DNA from 2 places in the Streptomyces sp. MAI_2237 genome. Region 2 is predicted to be linked to the other one. Evidence: riboswitches for the same ligand, from Rfam matches in the RefSeq annotation. Region 2 holds a riboswitch; the other holds the start of a gene.
The links. Region 2 has a riboswitch for glycine ahead of gcvT (glycine cleavage system aminomethyltransferase GcvT). Riboswitches for the same ligand answer to the same signal wherever they lie in the genome.
Positions count from the first base shown of each region.

Region 1 (4,141 bases), on a different contig from region 2:
TGCGGACCCTGCCGGGGGTGGGGCCGGCCACCGGCGACCATCTGCGGCGGGCCGGGATCACCACGGTCGACGACCTCGCCGAGGCCGGCGAGGACGAGCTCGTACGGCTGCTGGGCAAGGCGCACGGGCACGCGCTGCACGCCATGGCCCTGGCCCACGACGACCGGCCCGTGGTGGCCGAGCGGGAGGCCAAGTCGGTGTCCGTCGAGGACACCTACGACGTCGACATCCACGACCGGCTGCGAGTGGGGCTGGAGGTGCAGCGGCTAGCCGACCGGTGTGTGCGGCGGCTGCGGGCGGCGGAGCTGTCGGGGCGGACCATCGTGCTGAAGGTGCGGCGGTACGACTTCTCCACGCTGACCCGGTCGGAGACGCTGCGGGGGCCGACCGACGATCCCGCGGTGGTGCGGGAGGCCGCCGCCCGCTTGCTGGATTCCGTGGACACGACCGGGGGTGTGCGGCTGCTGGGGGTCGGGGTGAGTGGGCTCGCCGACTACACGCAGGAGGACCTGTTCGCCCAGGCGGCCGGGGAAGGGGCTGTGGAGCAGGTCGCGGAGGAGGGGGACCGGCCGGAGGAGCCGGCCGAGGAGCAGGCGGTCGTCGAGCGGCGGTGGCCCGCGGGGCACGATGTGCGGCACGCCGAGTTCGGGCACGGGTGGGTGCAGGGGAGCGGGCTGGGCCGGGTGACCGTGCGCTTCGAGACACCCGTGTCGGAGCCGGGGCGGGTGCGGACGTTCCGGGTCGACGATCCCGACCTGGAGCCGGCCGATCCGTTGCCGCTGGTCGAGGATGCGGCGGGGGTCTCCGCGGAGGGAGTCGGTGCGTGACGGGGCGCGTGGCCGGCTTCAGGCGTCCGCGTCCTCCGTTCCCGCCAGCTTGCCGAAATCGTGGTCCGGGAAGGGAGGCGGGGGTGCCACGTCAAGGCCGTAGTGGTGGTAGAGCTGCAGTTCCTGTTCCGGGGACAGGTGGCGGCCCACGCCGAAATCGGGGGCGTCCTTGATGAGGGAGCGCTCGAAGGGGATGTGGAGGATGCCCTCGACGAGTTCGCTGGGCGCCAGGGGGACGAAGGCATCGCGGGAGAACACGCCGGTGCGTATCGCCGCCCACTCCGGCACGCCGGTCGCGTCGTCGAGGTAGACCTCGTCGACGGTACCGATCTTGGTTCCGTTGCGGTCGAACGCCTTGCGGCCGATCAGGTTGCGCGGATCGATGTCGGTCTGCACGTGCCCTCCTGTTGCTCGCAACTCGTCCTAAGCACTACAAAAGAGCACAACGGGACGTGCGGCCACTCGAAAACACCTGCGACGTGCCCGCTGGTAGGCTGGCAGTGGCTGCTGACCCCGTGCGGGAGAGTCCTCCGGTGAACACCGGAGGCGCCGAAGGAGCAAATCCTCCCCGGAATCTCTCAGGCTCACGTACCGCACGGACGAGGTCACTCTGGAAAGCAGGGCGGGTGTCGACGGCTTCCGCTCTCACCGACGGTGAAAACCGGGCGCCCTCGGGTGGTCCGGTGAAGCTCTCAGGTTGAGATGACAGAGGGGGAGGCCGTCCGGGTACCCGAGCCGTGGTGCCCCTCGAAGGTCGCGTCAGACCAGGAGGCCTCCGCAATGACCGCCCACCGCATTCCGCTCTCCGAGCTCGAACAGGGAATTCCCTTCGAGCAGCGCCACATCGGCCCCGACCACGAGGCACGGGCCAAGATGCTCGCGCAGGTCGGGTACGGCTCGCTGGACGAGTTGACCGCCGCCGCGGTACCGGACGTGATCAAGAACGCCGACGCGCTCGATCTGCCGGGCGCGCGGACCGAGGCCGAGGTGCTCGCCGAGCTCCGTTCGCTCGCCGACCGCAACCAGGTCCTCGACTCCATGATCGGCCTCGGCTACTACGGCACCTTCACCCCGCCGGTGATCCTGCGGAACGTGATGGAGAACCCCGCCTGGTACACGGCCTACACGCCGTACCAGCCGGAGATCTCCCAGGGCCGCCTGGAGGCCCTGCTGAACTTCCAGACCGTGGTCGCCGAATTGACCGGACTGCCCACCTCCGGTGCCTCCCTGCTCGACGAGGGGACGGCGGCCGCCGAGGCCGTGGCGCTGTCCCGGCGCATGGGGAAGAACAAGAAGGGGCTCTTCCTCGTCGACGCGGACACGCTGCCGCAGACCATCGCGGTCATCGAGACCCGTGCCGAGCCCGCGGGCGTGGAGGTCGTGGTCGCCGACCTGAGCGACGGCATCCCGGCGGAGATCGCCTCGCGCGAGATCAACGGCGTGCTGCTCCAGTACCCCGGCGCCTCCGGTGCCGTACGTGACATCAAGCGGGTCATCGACCAGGCGCACGAGCTCGGCGCGCTCGTCACCGTGGCCGCCGACCTGCTCGCGCTGACGCTGCTGAAGTCGCCCGGCGAGCTCGGGGCGGACATCGCCGTCGGCACCACGCAGCGCTTCGGTGTGCCGATGGGCTTCGGCGGGCCGCACGCGGGCTACATGGCCGTACAGGAGAAGTTCGCGCGCAGCCTGCCCGGGCGGCTCGTCGGCGTGTCCGTGGACGCAGACGGGCACAAGGCGTACCGGCTGGCGCTGCAGACCCGTGAGCAGCACATCCGCCGGGAGAAGGCCACCAGCAACATCTGCACGGCACAGGTGCTGCTCGCCGTCATGGCCGGCATGTACGCCGTCTACCACGGGCCGGACGGCCTGAAGGGCATCGCGCGGCGCACCCACCGGTACGCGGCCGTCCTGGCCGAGGGGCTGAGGGCCGGAGGCGTGGAGGTCGTGCACGCCTCCTACTTCGACACCGTGACCACGCGCGTCCCCGGGCAGGCGGCCGAGATCGTCGCCGCCGCGCGGGAGAACGGCGTCAACCTGCGGCTCGTCGACGCCGACCACGTCTCCGTCGCCTGCGACGAGACCACCGGCCGGGCCCAGCTGCGCGCCGTGTGGAGCGCGTTCGGCGTCAAGGGCGACATCGAGGCGCTGGACGCCGTCGTCGAGGACGCCCTGCCGGGCGAGGTGCTGCGCGACGACGACATCCTCACCCACCCCGTCTTCCACCAGCACCGCTCCGAGACCGCGATGCTGCGCTACCTGCGCCGCCTCGCCGACCGGGACTACGCGCTCGACCGCGGCATGATCCCGCTGGGCTCCTGCACCATGAAGCTCAACGCGACCACCGAGATGGAGCCGGTCACCTGGCCCGAGTTCGGGCAGCTGCACCCCTTCGCGCCCGCCGAGCAGGCCCAGGGCTACCTGACGCTCATCCGCGAGCTGGAGGAGCGGCTGGCCGAGGTCACCGGGTACGACAAGGTGTCGCTCCAGCCCAACGCCGGCTCGCAGGGCGAGCTGGCCGGCCTGCTCGCCGTCCGCGGCTACCACCGGGCCAACGGGGACGAGCAGCGCACCGTCTGCCTGATCCCGTCGTCCGCGCACGGCACGAACGCGGCCAGCGCCGTCATGGCGGGCATGAAGGTCGTCGTCGTCAAGACCGCCGAGGACGGCGAGATCGACGTCGAGGACCTGCGGGCGAAGATCGAGCAGTACCGCGACGAGCTGGCGGTGCTGATGATCACCTACCCGTCGACGCACGGTGTGTTCGAGGAGCACGTCGCGGACATCTGCGCCCAGGTGCACGACGCCGGCGGCCAGGTGTACGTCGACGGCGCCAACCTCAACGCGCTCGTCGGGCTCGCCAAGCCGGGCCACTTCGGCGGCGACGTCTCGCACCTCAACCTGCACAAGACCTTCTGCATCCCGCACGGCGGCGGCGGCCCGGGCGTCGGCCCGGTCGGTGTGCGCGCCCACCTGGCGCCGTACCTGCCCAACCACCCGATGCAGCCGGCCGCCGGGCCGGAGACGGGCGTCGGCCCGATCTCCGCCGCGCCCTGGGGCTCGGCCGGCATCCTGCCGATCTCGTGGGCCTACGTCCGGCTCATGGGCGGCGAGGGGCTGAAGCGGGCCACTCAGGTGGCCGTGCTCTCCGCCAACTACATCGCCAAGCGGCTCGAACCCCACTACCCGGTGCTCTACACCGGCCCCGGCGGGCTGGTCGCGCACGAGTGCATCATCGATCTGCGGCCGCTGACCAAGGCGACCGGCGTGAGCGTGGACGACGTCGCCAAGCGGCTCATCGACTACGGCTTCCACGC
Region 1 covers NZ_JAJPGQ010000001.1:75,450-79,590, reverse strand. The annotation lists gene LN251_RS00395 (DNA polymerase IV) at 1-827, shown strand, start outside; gene LN251_RS00390 (PRC-barrel domain-containing protein) at 846-1,223, opposite strand; glycine riboswitch at 1,336-1,431, shown strand; partial or broken gene gcvP (aminomethyl-transferring glycine dehydrogenase) at 1,608-4,141, shown strand, end outside.
Region 1: another riboswitch for glycine. It lies ahead of gcvP (aminomethyl-transferring glycine dehydrogenase); the one in region 2 lies ahead of gcvT (glycine cleavage system aminomethyltransferase GcvT).

Region 2 (4,141 bases):
GGCCCCCGCCGGGCGACGCAGGCCACGAGCCGAGCCCGAGCCGCCGCGGGGCGAATCGCGCCGCAAACCGAGCCCAAGCCGCTGCCGGACGGAACGCACCCCAAGCCGGACCCGAGCCGCTGCCGGACGGAACGCGCCGCAAGCCAAGCCCAAGCAGCTGCCGGACGGAACGCACCCCAAGCCGAACCCGAGCCGCTGCCGGACGGAACGCGCCGCAAACCGAGCCCAAGCAGCTGCCGGACGGAACGCACCCCAAGCCGAACCCGAGCCGCCGCGGGACCACGCCGCAAGCCAAGCCCAAGCCGCCGCGGGACGTAACGCACCCCAAGCCGAACCCGAGCCGCCGCGGGACGGAACGCGCCGCAAACCGAGCCCGAGCCGCTGTGGGGCGGACCTCGCCGCGAGTTGGAGACAGTGTGGTGCGGGGCCGGCGCGTGCCATGAGTCGGGGCGGGGTCGGGGGCGGGTCAGGCCGTGAAGGTGATGGTGGTGAGGGCGTCCGCCGCCGGGCGGTCCACGAGGAGGGCCGAGGTGACGCCCGCGGGGAGGTCCCCGCGCTCGACGGAGCGGATGAGGCGGGCGGCCGCGGTGCGGTGGCGCAGGAAGGCGTAGCGGGAGACCCCCCGGCCGCGCTCGCGCTGGCCCTCCAGCGCGGTGCGCGGGGTGACGTCGAGCAGCAGCAGGTGCAGGGCGCCGCCCCGGCGGCGGGCCTCGCGGGCCAGCCAGTCGCGGACCCAGGCCTGGGTGCCGCAGTCGTGCACGACGACGCCTCCACCCCGGCGCAGGACCCGGCGCAGACCGGCGAAGTGGGCGAGGCGGACCAGGGGGCGGTAGACGCCGTACGGCAGCAGGCGCGGGGCGCGGGCCTCCCAGCGGTCCCGGGTGTCCTGGGAGTCGACGCGCGTCCCGCGCACCGCGCGGTGCATCAGCGTGGACTTGCCGCTGCCGGGCAGGCCGGTGACGACGACGACGTCGCGGGGGCCGAAGAGCAGGGTGTGCGGGCTGCGGCCCGAGCGGTCACGGAGGTCGCGGACGACCGGCGCCGGGACCCGGCCGCACCGCTCGCGAGCCGGGGCCGCGGACTGTTCGGGCAGTGCGAGGGCCGAGGTCGTGGCGTACACCGTGGTCCTGTTCACCGTGATCGTCCTTCCTGCGGGGTCAGGAAAGCTTCTCCCCACTGTTTGTAAAGAGAAGGTAATGCAGGATCTCTCGCGGTTCGGTTCGTTTCCCGCCACAGCCCTGTTACAGATGCGGCCTGCCACCGGCCGGGCGGGGCGTGCAATGATGTGCGCGCCAACTGCATACCGGCCGTTTGAATCCGCGCGGGAGAGTCCCCAGCACGTCTGCGTCGCTGGGGCGCCGAAGGAGCAAGTCCCTCCCTTGAATCTCTCAGGCCCCGTTACCGCGCGGGCGAGGCACATCTGAAAAGCGGGCCGCCGTCCTCGGCGGTCCCACCCACGGTGCAAGCCATGCCGTCCGCGGTCATGGCGAACCTCTCAGGTTCCGATGACAGATGGGGAGGAACGACCTCGCCCGTCATGACTCCGTCCGTCATGTCCGACGCCCTGGGAGACGACCGTCCGATGAGCAGTACCGAAATCCGCCGTACCGCGCTCGATGCCCTGCATCGCTCGCTGGGCGCGACGATGACCGACTTCGCCGGCTGGGACATGCCGCTGCGCTACGGCTCCGAGCGCGACGAGCACCTCGCCGTCCGCACGAAGGCCGGCCTCTTCGACCTCTCCCACATGGGGGAGATCACCGTGACCGGCCCGCAGGCCGCCGCCCTGCTGAACCACGCCCTGGTCGGCAACATCGCCTCGGTCGGCGTGGGCCGCGCCCGCTACACCATGATCTGCCGCGCCGACGGCGGCATCCTGGACGACCTGATCGTCTACCGGCTCGCCGAGACCGAGTACATGGTCGTCGCCAACGCCTCCAACGCCCAGGTGGTGCTGGACGCCCTCACCGAGCGGGCCGCCGGCTTCGACGCCGAGGTGCGCGACGACCGGGACGCCTACGCGCTGATCGCCGTGCAGGGCCCCGAGTCGCCCGGCATCCTCGCCTCCCTCACCGACGCCGACCTCGACGGCCTGAAGTACTACGCCGGCCTGCCGGGCACGGTCGCCGGCGTCCCCGCGCTCATCGCGCGCACCGGCTACACCGGCGAGGACGGCTTCGAGCTGTTCGTGCGGCCCGAACACGCCGTCGAGCTGTGGCAGGCGCTGACCAAGGCCGGCGAGGGCGCCGGGCTCGTCCCCTGCGGGCTGTCCTGCCGGGACACCCTGCGCCTGGAGGCGGGCATGCCGCTGTACGGGCACGAGCTGAACACCGAACTGACTCCCTTCGACGCCGGTCTCGGCCGGGTGGTGAAGTTCGACAAGGAGGGCGACTTCGTGGGCCGCGAGGCCCTGGAGGCGGCCGCCGCGCGGTCGCAGGAGAATCCCCCGCGCGTCCTGGTGGGCCTGGTCGCCGAGGGCCGCCGGGTGCCGCGCGCCGGGTACCCGGTCGTCGCCGGCGGCGAGGTGATCGGCGAGGTCACCTCCGGCGCCCCCTCCCCCACGCTGGGCAAGCCGATCGCCATGGCCTACGTCGACGCCGCGCACGCGGCGCCGGGCACGCCCGGGGTCGGCGTGGACATCCGGGGCACCCATGAGCCGTACGAGGTCGTGGCACTGCCCTTCTACAAGCGGCAGAAGTAGACACTGGAGCCGGGCGGTCTTCCGCACGGACGTGACGCCGAGCACATCCGCCCTGCTCACTCGCGTATCCAGCAGTCCCCCATTCACCAGCACTCCCGCGCGTACAGGAGAATTCAGGCCATGAGCAACCCCCAGCAGCTGCGCTACAGCAAGGAGCACGAGTGGCTGTCGGCCGCCGAGGACGGCGTCTCGACGGTCGGCATCACCGAGTTCGCGGCCAACGCCCTCGGCGACGTCGTCTACGCCCAGCTTCCCGAGGTGGGCTCCGGCGTGACCGCGGGCGAGACCTGCGGCGAGCTGGAGTCGACCAAGTCGGTCAGCGACCTGTACTCCCCCGTCACCGGTGAGGTCACCGAGATCAACGAGGACGTGGTGAACGACCCGTCCCTGGTCAACTCGGCCCCCTTCGAAGGCGGCTGGCTGTTCAAGGTCCGCGTCACCGAGGAGCCGGGCGACCTGCTCTCCGCCGACGAGTACACCGCCCAGAACGCCGGCTGAGGAGCCGTAGACGCATGTCTGTCCTGAACACGCCCCTGCACGAGCTCGACCCGGAGATCGCGGCCGCGGTCGACGCCGAGCTCGGGCGCCAGCAGTCCACCCTCGAGATGATCGCCTCGGAGAACTTCGCTCCGCTGGCCGTCATGGAGGCCCAGGGCTCGGTCCTGACCAACAAGTACGCCGAGGGCTACCCCGGCCGGCGCTACTACGGCGGCTGCGAGCACGTCGACGTCGCCGAGCAGATCGCCATCGACCGGGTGAAGGAGCTGTTCGGCGCCGCGTACGCCAACGTCCAGCCGCACTCCGGTGCCTCCGCCAACCAGGCGGCCCTGTTCGCGCTGGCCAAGCCCGGCGACACCATCCTGGGTCTGGACCTCGCCCACGGCGGGCACCTCACCCACGGGATGCGGCTCAACTTCTCCGGCAAGCAGTTCGACGTGGTCGCCTACCACGTCGACGACGCCGGCCTGGTGGACATGGCCGAGGTGGAGCGGCTCGCCAAGGAGCACCGCCCGAAGGTCATCATCGCGGGCTGGTCGGCGTACCCGCGGCAGCTGGACTTCGCCGAGTTCCGCCGGATCGCCGACGAGGTCGAGGCGTACCTGTGGGTCGACATGGCCCACTTCGCGGGCCTGGTCGCGGCGGGGCTGCACCCCAACCCGGTGCCGTACGCGGACGTGGTCACCTCCACCACGCACAAGACGCTCGGCGGCCCGCGCGGCGGCATCATCCTCGCGCGCAGCACCGACTTCGCGAAGAAGCTGAACTCCTCGGTCTTCCCCGGCTTCCAGGGCGGTCCGCTGGAGCACGTGATCGCGGCGAAGGCGGTGTCCTTCAAGGTCGCCGCGGGCGAGGAGTTCAAGGAGCGCCAGCGGCGTACGGTGGAGGGTGCCCGCATCCTCGCCGAGCGCCTGACGGCCCCCGACGCCCGCGAGGCCGGGG
Region 2 covers NZ_JAJPGQ010000003.1:2,325,984-2,330,124, reverse strand. The annotation lists gene LN251_RS21225 (AAA family ATPase) at 467-1,135, opposite strand; glycine riboswitch at 1,313-1,414, shown strand; glycine riboswitch at 1,415-1,522, shown strand; gene gcvT (glycine cleavage system aminomethyltransferase GcvT) at 1,583-2,701, shown strand; gene gcvH (glycine cleavage system protein GcvH) at 2,822-3,199, shown strand; gene glyA (serine hydroxymethyltransferase) at 3,214-4,141, shown strand, end outside.